3 regions of the Streptomyces sp. Tu 3180 genome follow, and region 1 is predicted to be linked to each of the others. Evidence: riboswitches for the same ligand, from Rfam matches in the RefSeq annotation. Region 1 holds a riboswitch; each other region holds the start of a gene.
What was found. A riboswitch is a leader RNA that binds a small molecule or an ion and turns the genes downstream of it on or off. The one in region 1 is predicted to bind cobalamin.
Positions count from the first base shown of each region.

Region 1 (5,053 bases):
TGGCCATCGAGACCACCCACCTGAGCGCGAAGCGCTTCCCGGCACTGCGCCGCAGCCTGGTCAAGTACACGTCCCTCTACACCGCCCTCGCGGAGGTGTACGACGTCCATCTGGCGGAGGCCGAGGAGACCATCGAGACCTCGCTGGCCACCCCGCGCGAGGCCGGCCTGCTCGGCACGGACGTCGGCCTGCCGATGCTGATGCTCTCCCGGCACTCGCTGGACCGGGACGGACAGCCGGTGGAGTGGGTGCGGTCGGTGTACCGGGGCGACCGGTACAAGTTCGTCGCGCGGCTGAAGCGTCCGCAGGACTGAGCCCGGGAGCCCCGGCGAAACGGACGGTTGACGGGGATTTCGCTGCCGGTGCCTCTCGGTTGAGTGGAATTCGAGGTACCGGTATACGGACGAGGGGTTACGGACGAGCCACCCCCTGACCTAGATTTCCTGCGCACTACCGCCGGTGATCAGTGAGGGGACGGAGCCGTCTGATGTCACAAGCCCCAGGAACCGGCAGGGGGCCGGTGGTGACGCCCGTGCGCGTCGTCATCGCCCTCTGTCTCGTCGCACCCTTCGTGGCCATGCTGTGGGTCGGGTCGTACGCGAAGACCGACCCCGTCGTCATCGGCATCCCGTTCTTCTACTGGTACCAGATGGCGTGGGTGCTGATCTCCACCCTGCTGACCATGGTCGCGTACAAGCTCTGGCAGCGTGACCAGCGCGCCCGCAGGGCCCCGAAGGGAGGTGCGGCGCAGTGAACGACGGCGTGAACGGCGTGGCGCTCGCCGTCTTCGTCTTCTTCTTCGTGCTCGTCACGGTCATGGGCTTCCTGGCCGCGCGCTGGCGCAAGGCGGCGAACGAGCACAGCCTCGACGAGTGGGGCCTGGGCGGCCGGTCCTTCGGCACCTGGGTGACCTGGTTCCTGCTCGGCGGCGACCTGTACACCGCGTACACCTTCGTGGCCGTCCCGGCGGCGATCTACGCGGCGGGCGCGGCCGGCTTCTTCGCGGTGCCGTACACGATCCTCGTGTATCCGCTGATCTTCACCTTCCTGCCCCGCCTGTGGTCGGTGTCGCACAAGCACGGCTACGTGACCACGTCCGACTTCGTGCGCGGCCGGTTCGGTTCGAAGGGGCTGTCGCTGGCCGTCGCGGTCACCGGCATCCTGGCGACGATGCCGTACATCGCGCTCCAGCTGGTCGGCATCCAGGCCGTGCTGGACGTGATGGGCGTCGGCGGCGGCGAGGACACCAACTGGTTCGTCAAGGACCTGCCGCTGCTGATCGCCTTCGGCGTGCTGGCGGCGTACACCTACTCCTCGGGTCTGCGGGCGCCCGCGCTCATCGCGTTCGTGAAGGACACGCTGATCTACCTCGTCATCGCGGTGGCGATCATCTACATCCCGATCAAGCTGGGCGGCTTCGACGAGATCTTCGCCTCGGCGAACGAGGCGTTCGGCCAGACCAACCCGGCCACGGGCGCGCCGCGCGGTGCGCTGGTGCCGGGCGACGCGGGCCAGTGGACGTACGCGACGCTGGCGCTGGGCTCGGCGCTCGCGCTGTTCATGTACCCGCACTCCATCACGGCGACGCTGTCCTCGCGCAGCCGCGAGGTGATCCGCCGCAACACCACGATCCTGCCGCTGTACTCCCTGATGCTGGGTCTGCTGGCGCTGCTGGGCTTCATGGCGATCGCGGCGGGCGTGAAGGTGCAGAACGGCCAGCTGGCGATCCCGCAGCTGTTCGAGGACATGTTCCCCGACTGGTTCGCGGGCGTCGCCTTCGCGGCGATCGGCATCGGCGCCCTCGTCCCCGCGGCCATCATGTCCATCGCGGCGGCGAACCTGTTCACCCGCAACATCTACAAGGACTTCATCAGGCCGGACGCCACACCGGCCCAGGAGACCAAGGTCTCCAAGATCGTCTCCCTGCTGGTGAAGGTGGGCGCGCTCGCCTTCGTCCTGACCATGGACAAGACCGTCGCCATCAACTTCCAGCTGCTGGGCGGCATCTGGATCCTGCAGACCTTCCCGGCCCTGGTCGGCGGCCTGTTCACCCGCTGGTTCCACCGCTGGGCGCTGCTCGCGGGCTGGGCGGTCGGCATGCTCTACGGCACGGTCGCCGCGTACGGCGTCGCCTCCCCGACGCAGAAGCACTTCGGCGGCTCCTCGAAGGAGATCCCCGGCATCGGCGAGATCGGCTACATCGGCCTCACCGCCTTCGTCATCAACGTCCTGGTCACGGTCGTCCTGACCTTCGTCCTGAGGGCCGCCAAGGCCCCCGAGGGCGTCGACCAGACCAAGCCGGAGGACTACACGGCGGACGCGGGCGACCCGGGCGTCCAGGTGGAGCTCCCGCCGGCCACGGCGGGCAGCGCGCACTGACGCCGCAGCCGTGAACCACGGGCCGCCGGAGAAATCCGGCGGCCCGTCGTCGTATCCGTCAAGCACACTCTCCCCCCATGGGCGTCGCCGTCCGGCCGGCGGAGCCCGGCGAGCACGGGGAACTCGGTGAGACCACCGCGCAGGCCCACCTCCGGGACGGGCTGCTCGGCCTCGGGGGGCGCGACGCGTGTCCCGGTGAGCCGGGGGCACGCGGCGACGCGGGCGGCGGTCACCGAGGTGCCGGCCGCCGTGGAGCACGGCGGCGTGCCGGGCGGGGTGACGTTCGTACCGGGCAGCGGACCGATGGCCTGCATGGCCGGGCCCGGCGAGGCCGGGATCCGGATGCTCGCGGTCGCCCATGCGGCCCGGGGCCGCGGTGTCGGGGAGGCCCTCGTCCGCGCCTGCGTCGGCCGGGCACGGGCCGTCGAGGGCTGCGTCCGGGTCGTGCTGCCGGCCCGGCGCACCGTGCACTCCGCCCCCCGCGTCCACGAGCGGCTGGGTTCCGTCCGCACGCCCGGGCGCGACCGGAAGTCCCTCCCGCACCTGGACGACATCACGCTCTTCACCTATGAGTTGACACTCTGACACCATCGAGACACAACATATGGGCCTGCCGACAGCACCCGGCACAAGATGTATGCTCGTGCTCGCTGTCGCCGCAGGGGAATCCGGTGCGAATCCGGAACTGTCCCGCAACGGTGTACTTGTGCGTGTTCGCGTCATGGCGCGGGCGCGCACGGGCTTCAGTCCGAGGACCTGCCGACAGTGCGCCCGGCCGTCCGGTCCGGGTGCCCTGACGTCCGGGCCTCGTGGAATGGGCCGGTGGACGCGACGCCGCGTGCGTTCGTGTGCTGCCCCCCGCCCTCGGCGAGGCCCCCGTGCCGAGCGAGGGAGAGCCCCACGTGACCATCGCGCCAGCCGATCCGGCTTCAGCGGTCGACGTGACAGAGCAGAGCGACGGCCCCGGTGCCGCGCTGCTGCGGACCCTGACCGAGCTGACCGCCGACCTGCCCGACGCGGACCCCGGCCGGGTCGCCGCCGCCGCGCTGCGCGGCCGGTCCGCCCGCGCCGACGAGACGGAGCTGCGGGAACTGGCCACCGAGGCCGCGGCCGGGCTCATCTCCGAGGACCCCGCCTACTCCCGGCTGGCCGCCCGGCTGCTGACCGTCGGCATCCGCGCCGAGGCCGCCTCGCAGGGCGTCACGTCGTTCACCGGGTCCGTCGCGACCGGGCACCGCGAGGGCCTGATCGCCGACCGCACCGCCGCGTTCGTCCGGCTGCACGCGGACCGGCTCGACGCGCTGATCGACACCCGGGCCGACGACCGCTTCGGCTACTTCGGCCTGCGCACCCTCCACAGCCGCTACCTGCTGCGGCACCCGATCACCCGCAAGGTCGTCGAGACGCCCCAGCACTTCCTGCTGCGGGTCGCCGCCGGTCTCGCCGAGGACGACAGCGTGCGGTCGGTGGACGAGGTCGCCGCGCTCTACGGGCTGATGAGCCGCCTGGACTACCTGCCCTCCTCCCCCACGCTGTTCAACTCCGGCACGCGGCACCCGCAGATGTCGTCCTGCTACCTGCTGGACTCCCCCAAGGACGAGCTGGACTCGATCTACGACCGCTACCACCAGGTGGCCCGCCTCTCGAAGCACGCCGGCGGCATCGGCCTGTCCTACTCCCGCGTCCGGGCCCGCGGTTCGCTGATCCGCGGCACCAACGGGCACTCCAACGGCATCGTCCCGTTCCTGAAGACGCTGGACGCCTCGGTCGCCGCCGTGAACCAGGGCGGACGGCGCAAGGGCGCGGCGGCGGTCTACCTGGAGACCTGGCACTCCGACATCGAGGAGTTCCTGGAGCTGCGCGACAACACCGGTGAGGACGCCCGCCGCACGCACAACCTGAACCTCGCGCACTGGGTGCCGGACGAGTTCATGCGCCGGGTGGACGCCGACGGCCGGTGGTCGCTGTTCTCCCCGGTGGACGTGCCGGAGCTGGTCGACCTGTGGGGCGAGGAGTTCGACGCCGCCTACCGGGCCGCCGAGGAGAAGGGGCTGGCCAGGAAGACCCTCCCCGCGCGCGAGCTGTACGGCCGGATGATGCGCACCCTCGCGCAGACCGGCAACGGCTGGATGACCTTCAAGGACGCCGCCAACCGCACCGCCAACCAGACCGCCGAGCCGGGCCACGTCGTCCACTCCTCCAACCTCTGCACGGAGATCCTGGAGGTCACCGACGACGGGGAGACGGCGGTCTGCAACCTGGGGTCGGTCAACCTCGGCGCGTTCGTCGACACGGCCGCCGGCGACCTCGACTGGGCGCGGCTGGACGCGACCGTGCGCACGGCCGTCACGTTCCTCGACCGGGTCGTGGACATCAACTTCTACCCGACCGAGCAGGCGGGCCGCTCCAACGGCCGCTGGCGCCCCGTGGGTCTGGGCGTCATGGGGCTGCAGGACGTCTTCTTCAAGCTGCGCCTGCCCTTCGACTCGCCCGAGGCCCGGCGGCTGTCCACCCGGATCGCCGAGCGGATCATGCTGGCCGCGTACGAGACCTCCGCGGACCTCGCCGAGCGCAACGGTCCCCTGCCCGCCTGGGAGAAGACCCGCACCGCCCGGGGCGTTCTGCACCCGGACCACTACGCCGCGGACCTGACCTGGCCGGAGCGCTGGGCGGC
Region 1 is NZ_WOXS01000002.1:5,503,883-5,508,935, reverse strand. It holds gene GL259_RS25870 (GntR family transcriptional regulator) at 1-314, shown strand, start outside; gene GL259_RS25865 (DUF3311 domain-containing protein) at 488-754, shown strand; gene GL259_RS25860 (sodium:solute symporter family protein) at 751-2,379, shown strand; partial or broken gene GL259_RS25855 (GNAT family N-acetyltransferase) at 2,457-2,964, shown strand; cobalamin riboswitch at 3,000-3,158, shown strand; gene GL259_RS25850 (ribonucleoside-diphosphate reductase subunit alpha) at 3,282-5,053, shown strand, end outside.

Region 2 (5,053 bases), 1.9 Mb from region 1:
CTGGTGCACCAGGGAGAGCCCGGGGCGGCAGGCGGCCTGGACGATCAGCCGGGCGGTGACGGTGTCGCTCTCCAGGACGACGCCGCCCGGTCCGGCGGCGAGACGGGCGGCCAGGCGGTACCGGTCGTCCCGGACGGCGGCGACGACGGGCGGACGGTCTCCCTCCCCGGCCAGGGCCGCCCTGAGCGCCAGCAGTGTCCTGACCACCTCGGCATCGGCGTCGGGCTCGTCGTGGGGCAGGACCAGCACGACACCGGCCGTGGCCGGGCTGGTCAGGGAGAGCACGGCCGGGTCGGTGGTGGGGCCGCTGCGGCAGATCAGCCGCGTACGGCCGGCAGGGCCCACCTTCGTGCTCAGAGCCTCCTCCATGAGGGTCTTGTCCCGGTCGGCCAGCACCGCCACCGCGGCGCGCCGCTGGTTGGCGTTGGCGGCCACCAGCTCGCTGACCACCGTGAAGACCTGCTCGGACAATCCCAGGACCACGGCGTGCCCGTGTTCGAGCACGGTGGAACGGCCCCGCCGCAGCGCGGTGAGCCGCTCCGTGAGCGCCGTCGTGATCAGGCCGACGAGCGTCGAGACGTACAGCAGGGTGACCAGTGCGAGCAGCACCGACATCGCCACCCGCAGCGGCGTGCCCGTCGCACCGCCCAGCCGCAGCGTCTCCCCGGTGAGGTGCCACACCTGCGCCAGCCGGTCCGTCAGGGACGCCGGCACGCCGGGGTCGGTCCACACCAGCACCGCACTGGCCGGGACGACGACGGCCAGGCACAGCAGCGCCATCCAGCCGACGAGGGCGGCGGCACCGCGGGCCAGCGTGCTGTCGAACCAGTAGCGGGCCCTGTCACCGAACGGAGTGCGCCGCTGCGCCATCCTTCCCCCCTCCCTCGCCCCGAACTCCCGCAGGGCCGCGTCGGCGCCGCGTACGCGATGCGCCGCGCGGGCCCGCCGGAGAGCACGGATGTGGATCCGCACGTCGCAGTGTGGGGGATCGGTCACCGCGTCGGACGGAGCTCGCGCGGCGTTCATCCCTTCGGGTCTGCCAGGCCGTTCACCTCGGCGGATCCGCCGTGACGTCAGGGTTCGCCGCCGCTTAGCTCCTTCGGGTCAACGCCGGAGCGAAGGACGGGTGCCCGGTCACGGCCGTCGGTACAAAGGCCGCCATGACTGAAGATCACGCAGTGGTGCGTCCGGACGGCGGCTTCTCCCGGAGGAGTTTCGCGGCGGTGGCCGGCACGGCCACGGTGGCCACGGCCCTGACCGGCGGCGTCGCCGCGGCGCTGCCCGCACCGGCCGCCCCGGCCGGCAGGCGCGGCGCCGACTTCGACCGGTGCCTGGCCGTCGCCCGCGCACTCCTCGTCCTGGACTCCGACGACCGCCCCCTCGTCCCGCGTTACCAGAACGTCCTCCGGAAGGGACTGCCGGCCCAGCGACGGGCACGGCCCAAGGACGTCCTGGTCATCGGTGCCGGCCCGGCCGGTCTCGTGGCCGCCTGGCTGCTGAAGGGGGCAGGTCACCGGGTGACGGTGCTGGAGGCCAACGGCAACCGGGCGGGCGGGCGCGTCAAGACCTTCCGCAGCGGCGGCCACGAACGCGCCGAGCAGCCCTTCGCCGATCCCCGCCAGTACGCCGAGGCGGGCGCGATGCGCATCCCGGGCAGCCACCCCCTGGTGATGGAGCTGATCGACCAGTTCGGCCTGAAGAAGCGGCGTTTCCACTACGTCGACGTCGACGGCGGGGGACGTCCCGCCCACCGCACCTGGATCCACGTCAACGGTGTCCGCGTGCGGCGCGCCGACTACGCCCGCGCGCCCCGGCGCGTGAACCGGTCGTTCGGTGTCCCCCGGGCCCACTGGGACACCCCCGCCGCCGCCGTCCTGCGCTCCGCGCTGGATCCGGTGCGCGACGAGTTCAGTCACGTCGGCCGCGACGGCAAGCGGGTCGGGAAGCCGCTCCCGGAGCAGTTGCGGGGCTGGGCCCGCGTGGTGCAGCGGTTCGGTGACTGGTCGATGTTCCGCTTCCTGACCGAGCACGCCGGCCTCGACGAACGGACCGTCGACCTGATCGGCACCCTGGAGAACCTCACCTCACGCCTTCCCCTGTCCTTCATCCACAGTTTCATCGGCTCCTCCCTGATCAGCCCCGACACGCCCTTCTACGAGCTGGAGGGCGGCACGGCCGTACTGCCGGACGCCCTGCTGGAACGCGTGCGGGAGGACGTGCGGTTCGACCGCCGTGTCACACGCATCGAGTACCACCACCCGGACCGTCCCTCCCCGGACACCGGGCACGTCCGGGGCAAGGGTCCGCACGTGTGGGTGGACACCGTGTCGGAGGGCCGCGGCGGTCCCGTCGTACGCGAACAGTTCACCGCGGACGTCGCCGTGGTCACGGTGCCGTTCTCCGGGCTGCGCCACGTGCAGGTCGACCCGCCCCTGTCGTACGGCAAGCGCCGGGCGGTCTGCGAACTGCACTACGACAGCGCGACCAAGGTGCTGCTGGAGTTCAGCCGTCGTTGGTGGGAGTTCGACGAGGCGGACTGGAAGAGGGAGCTGCGCGCCGTCGACCCGGATCTGTACGACGCCTACCGCACCGGCCGCGCCGCCGCGGACGGCAGTCTGCTCGGCGCCCACCCCTCCGTGCCCGCCGGGCACATCACAGCGGGCCAGCGCACCCACTACGCCGCCAACCGCTCGATCACGCGCGACCAGCCGGAGGCGGTCGGCGTCGTGGGCGGCGGCTCGGTGTCGGACAACGCCAACCGGTTCATGTTCCACCCCTCCCATCCGGTTCCGGGCAGCGCGGGGGGTGTGGTCCTGGCCTCCTACAGCTGGGCGGACGACGCCCTGCGCTGGGACTCCCTGGACGACGACGCACGGTATCCGCGCGCGCTGTGCGGCCTCCAGCAGGTCTACGGCCGGCGCATCGAGGTCTTCTACACCGGCGCGGGCCGCACGCAGAGCTGGCTGCGCGACCCCTACGCCTACGGGGAGGCGTCCGTGCTGCTGCCCGGGCAGCACACGGAGCTGCTGCCCGCCGTCCCCGTGCGCGAAGGGCCGTTGCACTTCGCCGGGGACCACACGTCCGTGAAGCCCGCGTGGATCGAGGGGGCCGTGGAGTCCGCCGTGCGTACCGCCCTGGAGATCCACACCGCGTGAGCCGGGCGGCCCGCCCGGCCGCGGCCGAGAGCGGGTCGTCCCCGCAGGGAACCCCCGGCAGCAGCTGACCGGGCGGCTGCCGGGGGGGTGCCCTCGCGGGCGGCCCGCGCCGTCCCGCCCGCGGCCCCGTTGCGCTGCCGCTCCGGCGCGGCAGCGGTCCTCGGCCGTTCAGGGGGCCGTGCGGCGGCGCGGCGGGGTGAAGGCGTACAGGTCGAGGATCTCCGGCCGGGGAGCGACGCCGGGACCGCCCGCCCGTACCCAGGCGGCGACGTCCTCCGTCGCCGCCGGGTCGTTGACCAGGCCGAGCCACACCGGCCGGGCTCCGGCCGCCCGCCCGGCGGAGGAGGGCTGCACGACGACCACGTTGGCCTGGTCGCACACGTCCAGGCAGTCGGAGACGCGCACGGGCGCCTCGGCACGCAGACGCTCGGTCTGCGCGGCGTGGTCGACGCCGGTCACCTTCGCGGTGCCGCAGCAGCAGTCGCGGCACACGACGACCCGGCACGGCACGGCGCCGACCGGTTGCGCAGCCTCCTCGGCGCCGAACGCCTGACCCTCCGTCGTCCCGGGCACGCCGAACCACCCCTCTCCTCCGGGGAGCTCCGCCCCGGTGTCCTTCGAGGAGGCGACGACGTGAGTCTCCTGGCTCTCGGGTCGTGGCTCGTCCCGGCCTTCCCGCCCTGCGCGGGGCAGTGGCCCGTTCGGGATCCGCTCGCCGATCACAGTGGCGGGACCGCGCCGGATTCGCACCGGCTTCCTCGGACCGTCGTCGCCCTGTCGCCGGTCATCATCGCATCAGCCGGCCGCCCGCCCTCGGGCGCCTGCGCCGGACCCGCCCCTCCCGGCGGCCGTGGGTCACTCCGGCTCGGGAGCGTGCGGGCTCGTCGAGGGCGGCTCGGCCGGGCGTTCCCGGCCGCCGTCATGACCGGACACCACCACGACGACCAGCCCCACCACGACGGCCCCGGCGGCCACCCGGCCGGCGGCCCGCACCCCCCAGCCCGGCAGCGACACGCCCCCGCGCCGTCCCGGCCCGCCCAGTCGCTCGGCCCGCCGGGCGGGCCGCAGCAGCCGAGCCAGCAGCAGTGCCGCGACCGGGAGTTGGAGCAGCCACAGGACGGTGCGCGGCCACTCGCCGTACCAGACGTTGGTGCCGTACAGCAGGGTGTGCCACACGCTCAGCACGTACACGACGATGACGAAGCGGTGCAGGCGGCGCCAGGTGCCGGCGCCGATGCGGTGCCGGACGTAGAACAGCAGGCCGAGGGGAACGGCCAGGTAGAGGGCGCCCTGGCCGAGGGGGATGGCTACCTGGCCGGTGCCGGAGTCGTACCAGCCGGGCACGAACGTGTCCGCGAAGCCCGCCCACAGCCGTTCGAGCCACGTCAACCGGGCCTCGTACCGCACGAGTTCCGCCGCGAACATCAGCGCGTGCGCGAACATCAGGGCCATCGTGGTCAGGCTCGTGGTGCGGTGCCAGCGCTCCAGGGTCTGCCGGGGGACCGGCAGCCGGGCGGGGCGCGGCCCGGACAGCAGCAGACCGAGCATGACCGTGCCCCAGGCCCACAACAGGCCCGACCAGCCGAACGCCTGGCTGAGCAGGTACATCCAGTACGTGCCGGGGTCGTCCATGAACGGCATGACCGCGACCGTGTCCGACTCGCCCGACTCCATGCGCGCCCACAGCAACACGAACACGAGCGCCGTGACCACCACCGCCGCGCTCGCGTCGGGCAGCGCGGCCCTCAGGTCGGCGCGCAGGGCGACGCGATCGGCCGGACGCCTGTCACGGGCGGGCGGTGCGGCCGTGCCGTCGTCCTCCGGCGTCGTCTCTGGCAGCATCCTGGGCCTTCCGGGGCGCGGAACACCGACGGGCGGTGTGCACGTGGGACGGGAGG
Region 2 is NZ_WOXS01000002.1:7,376,994-7,382,046, reverse strand. It holds partial or broken gene GL259_RS33635 (NAD-binding lipoprotein) at 1-870, opposite strand, end outside; gene GL259_RS33630 (NAD(P)/FAD-dependent oxidoreductase) at 1,161-3,155, shown strand; gene GL259_RS33625 ((2Fe-2S) ferredoxin domain-containing protein) at 3,324-3,665, opposite strand; cobalamin riboswitch at 3,791-3,915, opposite strand; gene GL259_RS33620 (ferric reductase-like transmembrane domain-containing protein) at 4,011-4,997, opposite strand.
Region 2: another riboswitch for cobalamin. It lies ahead of GL259_RS33625 ((2Fe-2S) ferredoxin domain-containing protein); the one in region 1 lies ahead of GL259_RS25850 (ribonucleoside-diphosphate reductase subunit alpha).

Region 3 (5,053 bases), 780 kb from region 1:
GCAGCGGCACGAGCAGCACCGCGAGGACGGTCACGGCGACCAGGGCGGCGGAGGTGCGCAGCCTCAGGGTGTGGGTGGAACGGCGGGCGGTGCCGTGCGGGCGCCACCCGGCCGCGGACTCGGGGGCGTTCGCCTTCTCGGCGGTGGTGTCAGCCATGGGGATCACATCTCACTCAGCTTCACCCTCGGGTCGGTCAGTCCGTACAGCAGGTCGGCGAGCAGGTTCCCGGCGAGGACGGCGGCGGTGGCGAGGGTGGTGAGCGCGGCCAGCAGCGGGAAGTCCACGGCGGTGGCCGCCTCCACGGTGGCCGCCGCGATGCCGGGCCAGCTGAAGACGCTCTCCACCAGCAGGGCCCCGGTGATGAGTTCGGGGACGCGGGAGCCGATCAGGGTGAGCACCGGCAGCAGTCCGGAGCGCAGGGCGTGGCCGAGCAGCACGGTGCGTTCGCTCAGGCCGCGGGCCCGGGCGCCGCGCACCGGGTCCTCGGCGAGCGCGTCGCCGACGCCCTGGCGGACGTAGAGCGTGAACCAGGGCAGCTGGGAGACGGCGAGGACGCCGGCGGGCAGCGCGAGGTGGCTCAGGAGCTGTCCGGCGGTGACGTGCTCGCTGCCGGTGTCGGTGAGGCCGCCGGCCGGGAGGACGTCCAGTTTCAGCGCGAACAGCCAGACGGCGAGCAGGGCGATCCAGAAGACCGGCGCGGCCTCCAGCGCGTAGGCGAGGGAGGTGACGGCGCGGTCGGCCGGTGAGCCGGGGCGGCGGGCCGCGAGGACGCCGAGCACGGTGCCGAGCAGGACGGCGAGGACGAACGCGACGGCGCACAGCAGCGCCGACCACACCAGCCGTTCCCCGATCACCTCGGCCACGGGCTGGCGCATGACGCTGGACTGGCCGAGGTCGCCGCCGGCCGCGGAGGTCAGCCACTCCCACCAGCGTTCGGCGAAGGGCCGGTCCACGCCGAGGTTCTCCCGCAGCCGGTCCAGGGTCTCCCGGTCGGCGCCGAGCGCGGCGGTGCCCGCGTAGGCCTTGACGGGGTCGAAGGGGGAGACCGCGGCGATCGCGAACACGCCGAAGGTGACGACGAGGAGCACGGGCACGGCGGACAGGGCCCGCCGTGCCACGAGCCGGGTCATCTCTCCCCAGGGCAGGGAGGTCATTTCTTCGGCTGCCAGTCCTCGACGTTCCACCAGGGGCCGCTGGCGAAGCCGTGCTCGTGCGGTTCGGTCTGCGTGGTCAGCCCGTCCCAGCGGTCGGCGAGGACGTACATGTGGTCGATGTGGGTGAGGAAGGTGTAGCCCGGGTTCTTCACCAGTTCGCGCTGGAGGTCGTCGTAGGCGGCCTTGCGGTCCTCGGGGTCCTGGCTGCGGCGGCCGGTGTCGAGGGCCTCGTCCACGGCCGGGTCGTCGTACCGGGCCATGTTGTTGAAGCCGTCCCCGGCGAGGGAGGAGTGCAGCAGGGTGTAGAGGCCGAAGTCGGGGTCGCCGGTGCTGCCGAAGCCCGCGAGGACGGCGTCGTGCTTCATCCGGGGCTCGATGACCTCCCAGGTGGCGCTCTCGACCTTCACCTCGATGCCGGCCTTCTTGGCGTCGGAGGCGTAGGCGAGGGCGTGGTCCTGGCGGACCTTGTCGCCGGAGGGGTGGAAGAGCGTGAACGAGGCGCGGCGGCCGTCCTTGGCGCGGATGCCGTCCTGGCCCGGCTTCCAGCCGGCGTCGTCGAGGACGCGCTCCGCCTCGCCGAGGTCCCGGTCGCGTTCGGTGCCCCGCGCGAACCAGGGGTCGTCCAGGGGCAGCGGGCCGTAGGCGGGGCGGCCGGCTCCGTCGAGGATCTTGTCGACCATGGCCTCGCGGTCCACGGCGAGGTCCAGGGCGCGGCGGATCGCGGTGTCGCCGGTGACCGGGTTGCCGGTGGGGAGGGTGACGGCGCGGAAGTCGTAGGAGGTCGCCCGGTACGTCTTCCTGCCGTCCTCGTTCTCGAAGGTGGCGGCGAGGTTGGGCGGGAGGACCGCGCCGTCGAGGTCGCCGGAGCGCAGCCGGGTGGCGCGGACGTCGTCGTCGGCGACGATCGCCATGGTGAGCTTTTTCACCTTCGGCGCGCCGCCCCAGTAGTCCGGATTGGCCTTGAAGGTGAGCTTCTCGCCCTTGCGCCAGTCGGTGAGGACGTACGGTCCGGTGCCGACCGGCTTCGTGTTGAAGGAGCCGGTGTTGGGGTCCTGCTCGCCGGCGACGTGCTCGGGGACGATGGGCAGGACCGTGCGGGCGGCGAAGGCCGCGTAGGGGTACTTGAGGGTGAAGACGACCTTGTCGTCGCCGTCCGCCCGCACCTCCTCGATGGCGTCCAGTTCGCTCTTGGCGGTGTTGTTGGTCCTGTCGTCCAGCACCGTGCGGTACGTGAAGACCACGTCGTCGGCGGTGAGCGGCTCGCCGTCGCTGAAGCGCACGCCGTCGCGCAGGGTGTAGGTGTAGGTACGGCCGCCGTCGCCGACCTCGGGCAGCGCCTTCGCCAGCGCGGGCTTCAGCTTCTGGCCGGCGTCCCGGACGAGCAGTCCGTCGAAGATCTTGGAGTTGCCGTCCTTGCCGTAGCCGAGCAGCGGGCTCAGGGTGTCCGGCTCGGAGGCGACGCCGATCACCACGGAATCGGCGGACGCGCCGCCGTCCGTGCCTCCGCCCGGCGCCGAGCAGGCGGCGGCCGCGCCGGTCACCGCGGCCGCGACGGCGGCGGTGGCGGCACTCCGTATTCGTCGGGTCGTCATCGAACCTCACATCCCTGATGCCTTGAAATCGCTGTTGCATATTAATTGCAGCAAGACACTGCCCGGCGCCGCCCTCTTCCAGTCCCCCCGCTTCGACGGGTCCGCGGCCGGTGTCAAGTCCGCAGGTGTGCGCCGGGGCGCTCGCCGCCGGGCGCTGCCCGCGCGCCCCCGCGTCCGCTTGTCACCGGGCCGGAACGGGCACTACTGTCGCCACGCCTTGGTGACGGGAAATCGGTGCGATACCGGTGCGGCCCTCGCCACTGTGATCGGGAAGTCCGGCTCCAGTCCTCGCGGACGGCCACTGGGTCCCCTCGGGACCCGGGAAGGCGGAGCACGGGCGGTGGTACCCGTCAGCCAGGAGACCGGCCAAGGCGCGTCAACCATCCACGAGGTGCTGGAGAGGGTCTGCTGAGCCATGCACATAGCCGAGGGTTTTCTGCCACCGGCGCACGCGGTCGCCTGGAGCGTCGCATCGGCGCCGTTCGTCGTCCACGGAGCCCGGTCGCTCGTCCGCGAGGTCAAGGAACATCCCGAGAGCACGCTGCTGCTCGGCGCCTCGGGAGCGTTCATGTTCGTCCTGTCCGCGCTCAAGCTCCCCTCGGTGACGGGGAGTTGTTCCCACCCCACCGGCACGGGCCTGGGCGCGATCCTGTTCCGGCCGCCGGTCGTGGCGGTGCTGGGCACCATCACCCTGCTGTTCCAGGCGCTGCTGCTCGCGCACGGCGGGCTGACCACGCTCGGCGCCAACGTCTTCTCGATGGCGGTCGTCGGCCCCTGGGCCGGGTACGGCGTCTACAAGCTGCTGCGCCGCTGCGGCGTCCCGCTGATGGCGGCGGTGTTCTGCGGCGCCTTCGTCGCCGACCTGTCGACGTACTGCGTGACGAGCGTCCAGCTCGCGCTCGCGTTCCCCGACCCGGACAGCGGGTTCCTCGGCGCGCTCGGCAAGTTCGGCTCCGTCTTCGCCGTCACGCAGATCCCGCTCGCGGTGAGCGAGGGGCTGCTGACCGTGCTGGTGATGCGCATGCTGGTGCAGTCCAGCAAGGGTGAGCTGACCCGGCTCGGGGTGCTGGTGACGACGGCCGGCCGCAAGACGCGGGACGAGGCCGGGGCGGTGACCCGATGAGCCGGAACGCGAAGATCAACACCCTGCTGCTGCTCCTCGTCGCCGCACTCGCGGTGCTGCCGCCGGCGCTCGGCCTCGGCGACCACAAGGAGGAGCCGTTCACGGGCGCCGACGCCGAGGCGGAGACCGCGATCACCGAGATCGACCCGGACTACGAGCCGTGGTTCTCGCCGCTGTACGAACCGCCGTCCGGCGAGATCGAGTCGGCGCTGTTCGCCCTCCAGGCGGCGATCGGCGCGGGCGGCCTCGCGTACTACTTCGGGCTGCGGCGGGGGCGGCGGCAGGGCGAGGCGCGTGCGGCGGCCCGGCCGGGGGCCGGGGCGGACCCCGGCGGCGAGGCGGCGGATCCCGCGCGGCCGGACGCCGGCGCGGACGCCGGTGACGGGACCTCCTCCGAACGGCGGGGCTGAGTCCTCTTGCTGCCGATCGACGCGGCGGCGCACGGCAGCCGCTGGCGCCACCGCCACCCCGTGGACAAGGCCGTGCTCGGACTGGGCCTCACCGTGCTCGCGATCTCGCTGCCGCCCTGGCCGGGCGCGGCCCTGGTGCTGCTGACCGCGCTCGCGGTGCTGCTGGGCCCGGCGGGCGTGCCCGGCCGGCGGCTGTGGCGCGCCTACCGGGTGCCGCTGGGCTTCTGCGTCACCGGCGCGCTGCCGCTGCTCGTCCGGGTGGGCGGACCGGACGGGTGGGTGTCGCTGGCCGGGGACGGGCCGCTGCGCGCCGGGGAGTTGCTGCTGCGCACGTCGGCGGCCTCCCTCGGGGTGCTGCTGTTCGCCTTCACCACCCCGATGTCCGACCTGCTGCCGCGCCTGGCCGGCGCCGGGGTGCCCGCACCGGTCGTCGACGTGGCCCTGGTGACGTACCGGATGAGCTTCCTGCTGCTGGACTCGGTGCGCCGGGTGCGCCAGGCGCAGGCGGCCCGGCTCGGGCACACCACCCGCTCCGCCACCTGGCGTTCGCTCGGCGGGCTCGGCGCCACCGCGTTCGTCCGGGCCTTCGACCGGGCGGCCCGGTTGCAGACCGGGCTCGCCGGGCGCGGCTACGACGGCACCCTGCGCGTCCTGGTGCCCGAGGCCCGGGTCTCCGTCCGCTTCACGGCCGGGAGCGTGGCGCTGCTCGTGGGCCTGGCCGTCCTCGCCCTCGCTCTGGAAAGGCCTCTGTCATGACCGGGTCCGCGCTGCTC
Region 3 is NZ_WOXS01000002.1:6,287,466-6,292,518, reverse strand. It holds gene GL259_RS29145 (ABC transporter permease) at 1-157, opposite strand, end outside; gene GL259_RS29140 (ABC transporter permease) at 163-1,131, opposite strand; gene GL259_RS29135 (ABC transporter substrate-binding protein) at 1,152-2,747, opposite strand; cobalamin riboswitch at 2,949-3,133, shown strand; gene GL259_RS29130 (energy-coupling factor ABC transporter permease) at 3,163-3,870, shown strand; gene GL259_RS29125 (energy-coupling factor ABC transporter substrate-binding protein) at 3,867-4,280, shown strand; gene cbiQ (cobalt ECF transporter T component CbiQ) at 4,287-5,036, shown strand; gene GL259_RS29115 (ATP-binding cassette domain-containing protein) at 5,033-5,053, shown strand, end outside.
Region 3: another riboswitch for cobalamin. It lies ahead of GL259_RS29130 (energy-coupling factor ABC transporter permease); the one in region 1 lies ahead of GL259_RS25850 (ribonucleoside-diphosphate reductase subunit alpha).